3 regions of the Stenomitos rutilans genome follow, and region 1 is predicted to be linked to each of the others. Evidence: predicted binding sites of a transcription regulator. Region 1 holds the regulator's gene; each other region holds the start of a gene.
The links. Region 1 encodes NtcA, which controls nitrogen genes in cyanobacteria. Its sites were predicted from a motif close to TTTGTANNNNNNNNTACAAA; they were not measured.

Region 1 (4,966 bases):
GGGCTACTCAACGATCGAAGTAAAATGAGCGTTCAGGTTAAACTATTGCTAGAGCAACTGCAACCGATTCAGTGGATGCAACACGAATGCTTAATGCCACATTCACAAGACATGGCTCGACGCATTGTATTTGGTAGCCTTGCCCTCTATAAACCTGCTTAGCCCGATCGCGTACCTCCTGTGACCATAGCTTTATCTGCCGATTCTCATAGCCATTCTGCTCCATCCTCCAGCCACGACACGCGCACAACGAACGCTGGCTGGCGTGGGCTGATTGAAGCCTACCGCCCCTACTTGCCTGTTACCGATCAGACCCCTATTGTGTCGTTGCATGAAGGTAACACTCCTTTGATCCCTGTGCCTGCGATCGCGGCTCAAATTGGCAGGCAAGTACGTGTTCTGGTGAAGTACGACGGTTTAAACCCAACCGGGAGCTTCAAAGACCGGGGCATGACAATGGCGATCTCGAAGGCAAAGGAAGCGGGCGCAAAAGCTGTGATATGCGCCAGTACAGGGAATACCTCTGCGGCAGCGGCGGCCTATGCTCGTCGTGGTGGCATGAGGGCATTTGTGCTGATTCCCGATGGCTACGTTGCCTTGGGCAAGCTGGCGCAGGCGTTGCTCTATGGCGCAGAGGTGATGGCGATCAAAGGCAATTTTGACCAGGCGCTCACGATCGTCCGGGATATGTCCGCCCACTATCCCGTCACGCTGGTCAACTCAGTCAATCCCTACCGTTTGGAAGGGCAAAAAACCGCTGCCTTTGAAGTGGTGGATGACTTGGGTGATGCGCCTGACTGGCTCTGCATCCCCGTGGGTAATGCAGGCAATATTACGGCGTACTGGATGGGCTTTTGCCAGTACCATCAGGAACAGCGCTGCACCAAACTACCGCACATGATGGGCTTTCAGGCTGCTGGAGCCGCTCCCTTTATCGCAGGGCACCCCGTAGACTATCCCGAAACACTGGCTACGGCAATTCGCATTGGCAACCCGGCAAACTGGGAGCGGGCGATCGCGGTACAGCACGCCAGCCAGGGTTCGTTTAATGCCGTTACCGATGACGAAATTTTGGATGCGTATCGCCTACTGGCCTCTGAGGAAGGCATTTTTTGTGAACCTGCCAGTGCTGCCTCTGTAGCTGGGTTGTTGAAAGTGAAAGAACAGGTTCCTACAGGTGCCACGGTTGTGTGTGTGCTGACAGGCAACGGTCTTAAAGACCCCGACACAGCAATTAAACACAGCAACAACCAACTGCATCAGGGAATCGAGCCAGAGTTGACCGCCGTGGCACGAGCAATGGGGTTTTAGGAGGAAAGGCTAAAGGATAAAATTTAGCTTTTAGCCTAACTGCTTCGCAGAAGTAAACTACAGTCTTTAGCCCTTTGTTTCTGACATACCCATCACTTCATAGCCTGCATCCACATACAGAATTTGGCCCGTGATGCCGCTTGCTAGGTCGCTGCAAAGAAACGTGGCGGCGTTACCCACTTCGATCTGCGTCACGGTTCGTCGGAGGGGGGCAACCTCCTCAACGTGATGAATCATGTCCAAAATGCCACCTACAGCAGAAGAGGCAAGCGTGCGGATAGGCCCCGCTGAAATGGCATTGACTCGAATATTGTGCGGCCCCACATCAGCAGCGAGATAACGGACATTCATTTCTAACGCAGCTTTCGCAATGCCCATCACGTTGTAATTGGGGATCACGCGTGCCCCCCCAATGTATGTGAGGGTTACAATGCTGCCACCTTCAGTCATTAGCGGTTTTGCGGCAGCACACAGCTTTACCAATGAGTAAGCGCTGATATCTAACGCGGTCGCGAAGCCATCACGAGAGGTATTCACAAAATTTCCGGTCAAATCTTCTTTATTGGCGAAGGCAAGGCAATGAATCAAGATATCTAGCTTGCCCCACTGTTTTTTTACAGTCGTGAAGGTTTCTTCAACTTGGGCGTCATCCTGAACGTTGCAAGGCACAAAAAGGCTAGGCTGCAAAGGTTCTACTAGCTCAGCCACTTTTTTTTCAAACCGACCTTTATCGTCTGGTAGGTAGGTAACGCCAATGTTTGCGCCTGCTTTGTGAAGCTGCTGGGCAATGCCCCAGGCGATCGAACGATTGTTAGCAATGCCTGTCACAAGAGCATTTTTTCCAGTCAGGTCTAGCATAGCGACTATCTTCAACAGCAACAGTAAGAGTGCTTCAAGAATACTCAAAGATGGGACACAACGGGTAGCGCATAGAGTGGTGCTTTTTGACTGCCCACTCACAAGCGAGACGTACAACTCGGTTTTAGGAGCGATCGAGCGAATTTGTTGAGCCGATCTGCTGTAGTTGAGATACCTTGAAGCAGTTATTGCTTTTGCCTCTGGGTCAGCAGCATAGCTAGAAGTAGTCTTACTTAGAGACAAATAGCTGCTGTAAGGTGCTCAATGTGGCGATCAAAGAGAAATGTGTAACATCAGGCACAAAAAAGCAGCTCGGAGTGAGTTTAAGTGTTCTAAGCTACAAACACTTTATCGGTGTTTCGTTTGGGGCAAGGCTGAGCAGTTTCTTGGGCACCAGGTAAGGGGATATGGTAGTGACGCAAGATAGACCGCTAGCATCTGTATTTCGTCAGATAGGTGGAGGGGCCTTTCCACCCGTTGTCGAGACGTTTGAACGGGGTAAAACCATCTTCTTTCCAGGCGACCCAGCAGAACGTGTGTATTTTTTGCTGCGAGGCGCGGTCAAGCTTTCTAGAGTGTATGAAGCAGGGGAAGAAATCACCGTTGCACTCTTACGAGAAAATAGCGTTTTTGGTGTGCTATCGCTAATTACAGGACATAAATCCGATCGCTTTTATCATGCCGTTGCGTTTACCTCCGTTGAGTTGCTGTCAGTGCCAATCGAGCAGGTAGAAAAAGCACTTAAAGATAACCCTGAGCTGTCGATGATTCTGCTGCGCGGCTTGTCGTCTCGCATTTTGCAAACTGAGATGATGATCGAAACTCTAGCGCATCGAGACATGGGTTCTCGGTTGGTGAGTTTCTTGCTCATTCTATGTCGTGACTTTGGCGTGCCGACCAACGATGGTATTACGATCGACCTTAAGCTGTCTCACCAGGCGATCGCAGAGGCAATCGGGTCTACCCGCGTGACGGTAACTCGCTTACTCGGCGATCTGCGGCAAGACAAGATGATCTCCATCCACAAGAAAAAAATCACTGTGCATAACCCAGTGACATTGAGTCAGCAGTTTACGTAGGAAAAAGGAAGAAGGTTAGGACTTACGCATTTGGTCCCCAAATCCTCGATCCTTCGGGGCTTTAATTGGCTCGGTTCTCTCAGAATTAGGGGCTAGGAGGGCGAAAGATGACCGCTCTTGCGTAAATCCTAAAAGTAAAAGGCAGAGGGCTTTAAAGCTGACGGCTGAAAGCTGAAAACTGCCACTAAGCCAACTTCAAACGTCTCTTTCTCATCATCGCAAGTTACAAATTTAGCAACGCACAACAAAATTTAACGACTTGAGGTACGCTGTATGTGAATTCGCTCCAACAGCTTCATCAGGGTTGTGAAACAGGGGCCTTTGGGAGTGTAAGTGTGTCCGGCGGGGAAATTCTGATTTTGGCAGTGCTGATACTTGGTGCGGTCATTGCCACATTGGGCGATCGCATCGGCACTCGTGTTGGTAAAGCTCGTCTTAGCTTGTTTAAGCTGCGTCCCCGCAAGACGGCAACGTTGGTCACCATTATTACGGGAATTCTAATTTCGGCTTCGACTCTGGGCGTCTTGTTTGCTGCCAGCAACCAACTGCGTACCGGAGTGTTTGAGTTAGGCACCATTCAACGCCGACTGCGAAACACTCGGACTGAGTTGGAAGAAGCGAGAATTCAAAAAGGGCAAATCGAACGAGAATTGACAAAATCGCGCTCCGATCGAGCGTCTGCCAAAAAGCAGCTTGCCGAAACCAATCAATCGTTAAAAGGCGCGATCGCAGAACGATCTCGAGCCCAGGCCGAAGCGGCTCGCATTCAAACGGCACTGAGTCTCACCCAGGGGCGATTGGCAAATGTTTCTGCACAAGCCCTGCGGTTGCGATCGGAGATTGGTCAACTGCAAGCGGCACGCGATCGTGTGATTGGGCAACGAGAACAGGAGATTCGCGCCAGAGACCAAATTATTCAACAGCGCGAAGCCCGTCTTAAGGATCTGGAAACGCAGCAAGAAGATTTGACAAGAAGCGTGCAAGCGTTGCAATCAACTGCACAAGGGTTACGCATCGGCAATGTGGTAATTCTGCGAGGGCAGGTGCTGGCATCGATCGGCATTCGTACTACCAACACAGCAGCAGCGCAGCAAGCCATTGATCAACTCCTTCGTGAAGCCAATCAATCGGCTATTCGATTAGTACGACCTGGAACCCGCGATCGCATTGTGCAGATCACCAGTGCAGATGTGAAACAACTCATTGAACAAATTGATGACGGGCAGGACTATATTGTTCGCATCTACTCCGGTGCCAACTACCTTGTGGGTGAAAAGTTCATTCAGGTGTTTGGCGATGCTGTGCGCAATCGGGTTGTCTTTCTAGCAGGTGATGTGGTTGCTGGCACGTCGTTCAACCCCTCTACCTTGTCAGATGCTCAAATTCAGCAGCGCATTAACCAATTGCTGACCGCCGCTAATTTTCGTGCCCGTAATCTTGGGATTCTCACAGATTCTGTTCAGATTGGGCGGATTCAAGATGTCATTACCTTTATTGAACAACTAAAGCAGTACAAGCAGACGATCGAACTACAGGCCGTTACGTCAGATGTTACGTATACAGTTGGACCGCTTAATATCGATTTAATCGCCAGCCAGAATGGACAAGTGCTGCTCCGCACAAAGAATCTAGCACCTGCCACAGGCGGACAAAATCCCTAACGGTTTCACGTTGATGCTCTTTGGTCATGCCACGCTATGCTATCCAGCCCTCCTTCA
Region 2 (4,966 bases), on a different contig from region 1:
CAAGCCTTTTAGGCTAAAAAGTAGAGTTTTTGGCTGAATTTCCTTCCAGGAACCTTCAGTCTTTTTCAAGGTCTGTAAATTTAACGCATCATCAATGTATCTTTGGAGAACTTTCCCATGTCTTATGCCAACGCGTGGAAATCTGGAACAGCCGTTTTGGTTGCTCTTGGTATGACGACGGGAACCGTTGCCCCCCTCTTCATGACGGCTCCTGCCTCAGCGCAAACCACCTTTCCAGATGTACCGTCCAGCTATTGGGCCAGCAGCTTTATTCAAGAGCTTGTAAATCGGCAGATCATCGCTGGCTTTCCAGATGGCTCCTTTCGCCCTGAAGAACCCGTGACTCGTGCGCAGTTTGCCTCGATTATCCGTAAAGCGTTCAATAAAACGCCGATTCGCAACCCTGTTCAGTTCACCGATATTCCGGCTGGCTTCTGGGCTGCCGATGCGATTCAGGCTGCGTATACCACCGGCTTTTTGGCAGGCTATCCTGGCAATACCTTCCGACCTGATGAGAATATTCCTCGCGCTCAAGTCTTGGTGTCGCTGGCAAATGGCTTGAACTACACGGCTAACGGACCTGTAGATAGCGCATTGGGTGTGTACAACGATGCTGCCAGTATTCCTGACTATGCGCGATCGAGCATTGCAGCCGCCACACAAAAGCAAATTGTGGTGAACTATCCCGATGTTAAAACCTTAAACCCTAATCAGACGGCAACCCGTGCTGAAGTGGCGGCGTTTGTTTACCAAGCCCTGGTAAGTGCAGGACAAGCGCCTGCGATTACGTCGCCGTATATTGTTGGCGCGGTGCCTCAAGGTGTCCGCATCCCAGCGGGTACAGCGCTACCTGTGCGCTACGAACGAGCAGACAAGATTCTGCTGGCGAAGAATGAACCGAACCCTGTGCCCGTCACGCTCAAAGTGGCACAAAATATTGTAGATGCTCAAGGAACTGTGTTGATTCCTGCAAACAGCGACGTGGTTGGACAATTGCAAGTGACGCAGGGTGGTGCTCAATTTGTTGCCAGTCAGATTGTGCTGCCAAACGGCACGCAGCTACCTGTGAGCGCCAATTCTGAACTCATTACCAAAACGGAAACAGTGTCGAAGGGCGCTAACGTGGGCAGGATTGTTGCAGGTACGGTGGTGGGAGCTGGAGCGGCGGCTGGCATTGCTGGAGTGACGGGCGATCGCGTTATTAAAGCTGAAGAGGTACTCCCAGGTGCCGCAGTGGGTGCGCTAGCAGGATTCTTCCTTGGCAAAGACAAAGTGGATTTGATTGCCATCAATCCCAACACCGACTTGAACCTGACGCTCACCTCAGATCTGGTCATTCGCTAACGCTATCACGGCGAGTTCTCAAAGCCTGTAAGTTTGTAGACCAAGCAGTACAATGACGGACATGAGACTTGAGACAGAGAGCTGCCTGCTTAGGCATTTCATCTGCCTCAGTCCACTGTCTGCTGTTCAGAATCGCGCTGATTTTCAACATTGCTTCGTTGGGCAACTGCCAATCGCACCAAAACAGTTGTACCAGGACCGTTGTCAGCGATCGTCTTCGTTACTTGTTGTATCAGAGGGTTTGGTTGCGCTGGGCTAATCACCTCAATTTCGCCATGCATTTGTGTGACCAGTACCTGCGCGATCGAAAGCCCTAACCCACTACCAGGAATACTCGTCTGAGCTTGCACGCCTCGATAGCGCCGCTCAAAAAGATGGAGTAGATCTTGGTGTGGAATACCAGGACCAGTATCTGTGATGGCAATTTCTACACAAGGCGATTTGACTGCGGCATAGGCACCTGTGATCGCTCCCCTACGAGCCTGAATGAGAACAGCTCCGCCAGCCGGAGTGTACTTCAGCGCATTGTCTAGCACATTGCTTAATACCTCCCACAGCCCATGCACGTTTGCCTGAACAGGAGGCAACGCCTCAGAAACTTCCATGAGCAGCGTCAGGAAGCGATCGTTCGCAATCGCTCGGGTCGAAGCCAACAATGGTTCTAGCACAGCAGCCAAATCACATGGCTCCACTATCAGAGCCTGACCGGATAGCAAACCTGGGGCAGGTAACAAAAGAGGAACCTGTGCTTTTTGCCCTCCTGTCGCGTTTGTTTGCTCAGCATCATCTTCAATGCGATCGTCGATGGCAGGAGGCAACGCTAAGGGCGTTTTGATAGCGTCTGTTTCAGCAACAGCCGTCTCAAGTTGCTGAGCGAGGTCACGTAGGCGAGCCGTTTCGCGCACAAGGCTGGCAGCCATCTCCCGATTTGCATCCCCCGGTAATAATCGTTTGAAAATCAGTTTTCCAAACGTCTGGAGAGCTGTAAGCGAGTTACGAAACTGATGCAGCAGATTATCAACTAAGTCGTGCTGCTGCTTTTGCAGTAGCTGCCGCTGGTGACGATCTTGCTTTAACCATTGGTAGCGCTGGTCTAACACACACGCGATCGCAAGCGTGTCTGCAATCTGATGAATTTGCGCCTGCTCCCACTCCGTCCAGGGGCGATCGTTCCGTTCGGTCACTAGCAGCCCCAGCACAGCATCTTCATGCATGAGCGGCAAAACGACACGGCGCTCAGCAACGAGCGTTGTCCGCTCAGAATTACCTGCATTAGAACGGCTAGCGCGATCTACATTCGTATCAAGGTAATCTGCCGCAGACTCAACCGCATGCGCTGGCAAACTTGACGAAGCGACTTCTGGAAGCTGCTTCATTTGAGAGGGGTTAGACTGAGCATCCGCCAGCAAGCGAAGCGATGATGCTGGCATCGCGATCGTAGCCATCAGCGATCGCGATGTTCCCCTCGCTTGCCAATCTACAGCCGATTCTGGATAAGCCATGACAGGAATCAATTGAGTATCTGCGCCTTCTACCAGTTCTTCTGTTAAGTACACAACGCTTAATGAAGCACCTAACGCTTGCGTCAGGAGAACAATCTGCGCCCGGCAAAGGGCAATAAATTCTGCACTAGTCAGCATCAACATGAAACGGCGTTAGAATGCAACGTGCCAGCACTCTTCTTTGAATCTGTTTTCAAGCATAGCTCGGTTACTCGCGCTAAGAGACTCATCTAACACGGCTCTCAAAAACCTCACTCAAAACCTTTACTTCCGCCTTCCATCCGTGTTGTCGAACTCCACCCAAGCCTTTTACTTCTGGCGTCGGCTCCTTAAAATGTCACGAGAATCGCTTTGAAGAGCGGCTTTGTCTGCCTCTTTGCTTATGTTAGGTAAGGCGCATCAGGCTGTCGTAGAACCCTGGCACAAAGTCATCTTAATTTGTGTCCAAGGGAAGATTTAATCTTTGTATCAATGGGTTAAAACAAGTTGAAATTTCGGTCTCGAATCGATATACTTGCGTCGTCTTTGTAACTATCACTACACTTGATCGACAACAAAGGGGGTAACGGGATTGGCTAGGAGACGCAAGCGGAAAAGCCGACGGCGGCAGGAAGGCCGGAGAATTTTGGAGAATGTGCCTCAATTTAGCATTGAATGCGGAGAGGACAAACCAGTTACAGCAGCCCGTAAATTCATTCATTCAGAAGGCATTGCACCGCCAGCCCTACTGCTGGTTAAGCGCAATGAGCATACCACAGATCGATACTTCTGGGCAGAGAAGGGGCTGTTTGGAGCGCAATATGTTGAAGAAAACCACTTTCTATTTCCTAGCTTAAAACTGTCGGATGACGAAGCTGATGAGCTTCCAGTCGTTGCTCAGGCTCGATAAATGCTAGGTCATAATTCTGATAGCTGGTAATGGGCGTTTGGATGGGCCGCATCACTCAAGACCTCAATCCCGGCAACCTCAAAATAACCCTCATCTGAACGCATTCGGGTGGGGGTTGTTTTTTAGCAACGGCACTTGAGAGAAGCCTATGGCACTAAAGCGCACGCAAAAGAATGACCCAGAACCGTCAGCAGTATTCTTACAAGAACAAACGAGGCGTGTTCTTTGATCGGTCAGTCACACCTACAGGGGCTTAAGGGAAAGATTGCGTTGAAGTTCCGCTAACTCATCTCGATGCGCCGTTACCGTAACAACACTCAACAAGCCTGCGTCAGACGTACTTGACCCTTCCACCTGAAGCAAGATTTTCTCAGGACGAGCCGCCTTGCGCCAGTAAAATACGCCTGCGATCGGTGCCAGCACAGTCAACCCCAACCACTCTATCGAAGCAGAGGGAACCAGAATGATCAGCATTAGGGCCAGACAGAGTAAACCAATCACCGCTAGCAACGTCAAAAAGATCGCCATCACCATACTAGGGCGGACAAACCCTTCAAACGTCGCCTTGAGTTCTGCTGCATCTGCGGCTGTCAGTCGATAAGCTCGCTGGGTAAAGTAGTCTTGAAGCTGATCTAACAGCGAAACCTCAGATTGGTCGGATGCTAACCTGACCACTTCAATCCGATCTTTGACTGATGCTCGAATAAAGAACACCAAACCGATCGCCAGCAAAACCGTCAGTACAAAGGTTGACGGTAAAACAGAAGCACTCATGATGGGATCTCTTGACCTTAATTGGAACGTTGGCCTTAGAACAGTTGCTTAGCAAATAAGGCACCTATTCAGTCTATGTCGTTTCATTCCCCCTCAACTGCTGATTGTCTGTGCAACAAAAGCCACGCAAAAGAGGGGAGCGCTAGCAGCTACTCCCCTCAACCGATCAAACAAGAACCCAATCAACGATAAAAATCTGAGGTGCCCAAAGCTGAAGCGCCCAAAACTGAAGCGATGAATGCGCGATCGGTCCGCTAGAAGCAGCCGCATAGTCACAGCACATTAGACGCTAATTGTGACTTGCAGCTAACCCATTTGAGTGAGCCACCGTACTATGATTTCTGACATAGTCGTACCATAACCGCGTGAGGTCTTGTGCCTGCTGTGCCATTTCCGAGCGGATTTGGTACATACGACGCGGACGGCCCCGACCCTCAACCTTTTTCCAATACCCTTC
Region 3 (4,966 bases), on a different contig from region 1:
AGTAAGAAACAGCCACTCTTGTACAGCACCTGAAACTAGAGAAACACTCACGGAAAAGCTACTCTAGCCATTAGAGGCGTTGTTTTAAATCACAATTTATCGTATCCATTCTAAGAAATGTTTCAAAACCTTTATTGAGAGTAAGGTAAAGACTAAGAAAAATGGAAGCGCTGCAATCAAGCAAAAGAGCGTCAAAAGGAATTAGCAAAAAGATTTCAGCGATTTCGCTTGTCAAGCTAATCTCTTGAGAGACGGTATATTGAATTCCAGCGTTAAGTTCTTCCCTGGACAAGATTCTTTCTGATATGGGCAAACAGCCTGCCGTTTTGCACTATGCAATCACCATCGAGCGATATTCTTCTATTGGCGAAGCAGCCCCGTGAGGTGCATGTGCTGGCATCGTTGCTTCGTTGCTCCAGTTACTCTGTGACGAGTGCAGGTTCGGAAGAGGAAGCGCTTGCTCAACTCACTCGTCAGCCGCCGTTTCTCATTATTTTGACTGGTGATCATCAAAACTGGTCTCATGCCCTACTTCAAGACTTGCGTGCTTACGCCAGCACCTATCGCACCACATTTGTTGCCTTGACTGATTTTCATGCACCCCGGTGGATGCATCAAGAGGAAAATCCTGGTTTTGATGGCTTTCTGGTCTATCCGTTAAGCAGTGAAGTGTTGTCATCGTTAGTGCAATCGGCGCATACTCGCCAAGCATTTTGTCTGGCGGTATAGCATAACGTGATGTCCTTCGCTCCTGCCTATCCGCTGCTGTATCAAGCGCTCAAACCACTGTTCCCTCACTGTTTGTGGTCTGGAGACGAGTCTCGCCCTACGATCGCTCTGACCTTTGACGATGGGCCTCATCCTCGCTACACGCCCCCACTCCTAGAAACCTTAGAACGTTACGGTGTCACCGCTAGCTTCTTTTGGTTAGGAGCCTGTGTACAGCGATCGCCCACTGTTGCCCGCGCTATCTTCGAGCAAGGCCACTGGCTTGGGCTACATGGATACGACCATCGCTCGTTTCCCCTCCTTTCGGCAGCAGCACTCCAGCAAACGCTGGCTCAAACCCAGGCCGAAATCACCCAAACTTGCCAGCTTCCCTCAACAAGTGTGCGCGACGTTCGACCACCTTACGGTCTCTTTACCCCTCACACCCTGACGCTGCTTCAGCAATGGCAGTATCGCCCTGTCATGTGGAGTGTCGTGCCTGAAGACTGGGTTAGACCAGGTGCAACCAAGGTTGTACAACGTATTCTGCAACAGGTGAGAAACGGCTCCATTATTGTGCTGCACGATGGTGCTCATGGTGGGGCCGATGTAGCCGAAACCGTCGCGCAATTGCTACCTTTACTTCTGGCACAAGGCTATCGCTTCGTCACGATCGATCAACTTTGGCAAGAACGGCTAGCTAGTAGACAGAACGGGCGATCGCACACGGACGTTGCACCATAACATTGCTTTTCTGCCATTATTTCTTTGTCACTATTTCTTGAGTAACGTTTGGTTACCAAGCCCTTCAACCCATACTGGAAAGCAGGTTGTCGAATCACGTCAGTAGGTGGGCACAATTAAATGGAAGATGATGTAGGTTGGGCTGTTACGTAAGCGTTGCGTAGCAATAGAATGAAACCTTTAGCGTAGCCATGCCCTTCACGAAGCGTTCCAAAGGAAAAGCTTTACGTCTGCATGAGTTTCGCTCTGCTCTACCCATCCTACAAACAATTTGATCTGCCTACTCAGCCGTTTTTCTATAGGTCGTGCTTGTGTTGCCCTTAGTAATTAACGAGGATCAGATCTTTACGTTTAATTTTTGGTTCAATGGCAGTGTTCACTGCGGCATGTATCACCAAAGTGAACTGTATTGCCGTCTAGAGTCATTTACGCTCCAAAAACGTCCGCAAGTCTATCAGCTTGGCTGCAAACTGGCTCAACAGTATACGGCCATTGTGCTTAGCAGTTCTGTGACTAGCTGTAGCCTCTGGATTAGCTTGCGTCATCCTTCAACAGGACGCATTTTGCTAACGGCTGACACTTGTGGCCTTTTAGAGCTGATGCTACATCCTCCAAGAGAGGCACCCTCTACCGATCGCCCTTCCGCCCGTGAGTAGCTGTTTTATTCAGGCTTGAGCCGTGGGCAACCAAACGCTTTCTCCCTCCAAACCAAAGAAAGCAACGCGACTCCGTTTACAAAATGTTATAAAAGCAGGAAGGCTAGCGCTGTACGCAAGGTAAAAAGGATTGGCAATATGCAGCCAATGCCACAGGCTGTGAGCCGAACGTGCCAGCTATCAAACGTTTTAGCCATTGCTCTGGTGCTCTCAATTGCCCCTTCCCAGCCACAATGAATTTTAAGAATTCGTTAGAATCGCTGAACTCTTTCAGCAAATTGTTTAGGATTGCACTCGGTAGTTTTTCAGTATCTTAGAGGGGTTCGGCAACGATTCATTTTGCCCTGCAAACTTGATGATCTACAAAGGGTATTTGAGTTAACGTAGCTATCAGAGGTTCATCTCCATCCGGAGCCTGAAGCGCAAAGCAGTTTTAGAATTTGTCTGGGACTGGCATTGCAGCTTCGTTGATTAAACCTTGACCATGTAGTGCGTACATTCAATTCCAGTCATTGTCCAAGTATCGTGATTACACATAGCACTGATGTCTAGAACTCAAAGCATTAACTGCCTGTTTGCAAAAAGCCTTTTTGAGGGGAGTGTTCTAGTTTTGTGATGGAATCCTGATAGTTTGACCAGTAGGCTTGAGCACGGTGACGATGCACTCTGCCCATACTTTTGCACTGAAGTCCGGGTAAAGATATACACCTTTTTGTTAGAAAGGCTACAATCGGAGGCATCTCACAGAAGTTCTGCTTACTGTATTCTGGAATTTGGTGTCTCTGCCTAAAGATGTGTTTTGGTAGGGAGTATATTTCAATAAGCCCATGAAGAACCTTAGTTGAATCATCAATCTTGGTTGTTTCGACTTTGTGTTTTGCATGTGAATTTCTCTGTTGACTGATTTTTTTCTAGTTAAGGAGCATGAGGAACGCGGCATGACCCAGGCCAACGACGTACTCGAAATTGAGCTTTTAAGCGATGCCTCTGGCGATTTGCCTGAGAGCGAATTAGGGTTCTTCACTGAGGATGAAGATCGGGACGAATCGGCAGATGCGGCTACGGATGAAGAAGACGGTAAGCCTGGTAAGGCTCGGTCTACTCGTCGCCGGACAGCAGTGAAGAAGAAGCATTACACCGAAGACTCAATTCGCTTGTATTTGCAGGAAATTGGGCGTATTCGACTCTTGCGGGCAGATGAGGAAATTGAGCTTGCACGCAAAATTGCCGATTTGCTTGAGCTAGAGCGCATTCGAGAAGACTTGCTCCTCCAGTTAGACCGTGATCCTCAAGACAAAGAATGGGCTAATGCGGTGAATATGCCGCTCTCGGCGTTTCGTCATCGCTTGCACTTGGGTCGCCGCGCCAAAGACAAGATGGTGCAGTCTAACTTGCGACTGGTGGTGTCGATCGCCAAGAAATACATGAACCGGGGTCTGTCATTCCAGGACTTGATTCAGGAAGGCAGTCTGGGTCTGATTCGTGCGGCAGAGAAGTTTGACCACGAGAAGGGTTATAAGTTCTCGACCTACGCCACCTGGTGGATTCGTCAGGCCATTACCCGCGCGATCGCCGATCAGTCGCGCACAATTCGCCTGCCTGTTCACCTCTACGAAACCATTTCGCGCATCAAGAAGACCACCAAGCTTCTCTCGCAAGAAATGGGGCGCAAGCCGACGGAAGAAGAAATTGCAACTCGGATGGAGATGACCATCGAGAAACTGCGGTTTATTGCCAAGTCTGCTCAGTTGCCCATTTCGCTAGAAACGCCGATCGGCAAAGAAGAAGACTCTCGCTTGGGCGACTTCATCGAATCTGATGGTGAAACCCCTGAAGATCAGGTGTCTAAAAATCTGCTGCGCGAAGATCTGGAAAGTGTTCTGGATACTCTCAGCCCTCGTGAGCGCGATGTGTTGCGGCTGCGGTACGGTTTGGATGATGGCCGCATGAAAACGTTGGAAGAGATCGGTCAGATTTTCAACGTGACTCGTGAGCGCATTCGCCAGATCGAAGCCAAGGCACTTCGTAAGCTCCGTCATCCTAACCGCAATAGTGTCTTGAAAGAGTACATTCGTTAGACTGTTGCAGCATCAATAACGTTCACAACTTTAGGAACCCGGTAGAGTGATCTACCGGGTTCCTAAGCTTTTCAGCCACCTAGAGCGTGTTTTAAGACTTCTTTGCTGCGTTGCTCATCCGCGCTGAACTGTAAGTTCGTGCTCATAAAACCAATTACACTAAAGGGACTCAAGGCAGCTTGCAGTCCCTTTAGTGGACCTCATGCTATTAGCCCGGATTTCAATCACGGGTGGGAAAGAAGCGTGGCGAAAGGTTAAAACACATTCCAATCTTTTCAGCCCCTTTAAGGCAACGCGCAGGTCAAGCTCGTGAACTGGCAGTCCCTTCCCCTCCCTGCTGCGATGGCGCACTACCCCCTTCAGAAGCAGCGCTTGCCTCCGTTTGAGTAGGTTTAACGGCACCGCTATACGCTTGCCACGTCCAATGCTCCACTTCGGGCATGTCTTTGCCGTAGGTCGTGACGTAGTGTTTGTGTTCGATCAGCTTGTTGCGAATGTGCTGTTTGGCGTAAGCACCGATTTTGCTCAGTTTAGGAACACGATCGATCACATCCTGGGCGAGGTGAAAGCGATCAAGGTCATTCAACACAACCATGTCAAATGGGGTAGTGGTGGTGCCTTCTTCCTTGTACCCACGCACATGCAGGTTGTTGTGGTTGGTGCGTTTGTAGAGGAGACGATGGATCAGCCAGGGATAGCCATGAAACGCAAAAATGATGGGCTTGTCTGTGGTGAAAATAGAGTCGAAGTCCCAACCAGAGATGCCGTGTGGATGTTCGC

Region 2: AC5JLP_RS19390 (DUF3155 domain-containing protein) is a predicted target of NtcA. The motif match lies at 3,371-3,390, and genes of this name have one in related genera.
Region 3: rpoD (RNA polymerase sigma factor RpoD) is a predicted target of NtcA. The motif match lies at 2,820-2,839, and genes of this name have one in related genera.

Annotation. Positions count from the first base shown of each region.
Region 1 covers NZ_JCACKR010000062.1:6,851-11,816, forward strand. The annotation lists gene AC5JLP_RS10825 (hypothetical protein) at 25-162, shown strand; gene thrC (threonine synthase) at 181-1,311, shown strand; gene fabI (enoyl-ACP reductase FabI) at 1,378-2,412, opposite strand; gene ntcA (global nitrogen regulator NtcA) at 2,577-3,248, shown strand; gene AC5JLP_RS10845 (DUF3084 family protein) at 3,584-4,909, shown strand; gene AC5JLP_RS10850 (pre-16S rRNA-processing nuclease YqgF) at 4,946-4,966, shown strand, end outside.
Region 2 covers NZ_JCACKR010000098.1:21,381-26,346, reverse strand. The annotation lists gene AC5JLP_RS19405 (hypothetical protein) at 1-69, opposite strand, end outside; gene AC5JLP_RS19400 (S-layer homology domain-containing protein) at 118-1,344, shown strand; gene AC5JLP_RS19395 (GAF domain-containing sensor histidine kinase) at 1,452-2,990, opposite strand; gene AC5JLP_RS19390 (DUF3155 domain-containing protein) at 3,418-3,735, shown strand; gene AC5JLP_RS19385 (cofactor assembly of complex C subunit B) at 3,979-4,509, opposite strand; gene AC5JLP_RS19380 (PadR family transcriptional regulator) at 4,799-4,966, opposite strand, start outside.
Region 3 covers NZ_JCACKR010000159.1:24,549-29,514, reverse strand. The annotation lists gene AC5JLP_RS31560 (response regulator) at 334-729, shown strand; gene AC5JLP_RS31555 (polysaccharide deacetylase family protein) at 739-1,452, shown strand; gene AC5JLP_RS31550 (hypothetical protein) at 1,839-2,108, shown strand; gene rpoD (RNA polymerase sigma factor RpoD) at 3,047-4,186, shown strand; gene AC5JLP_RS31540 (phosphoketolase family protein) at 4,488-4,966, opposite strand, start outside.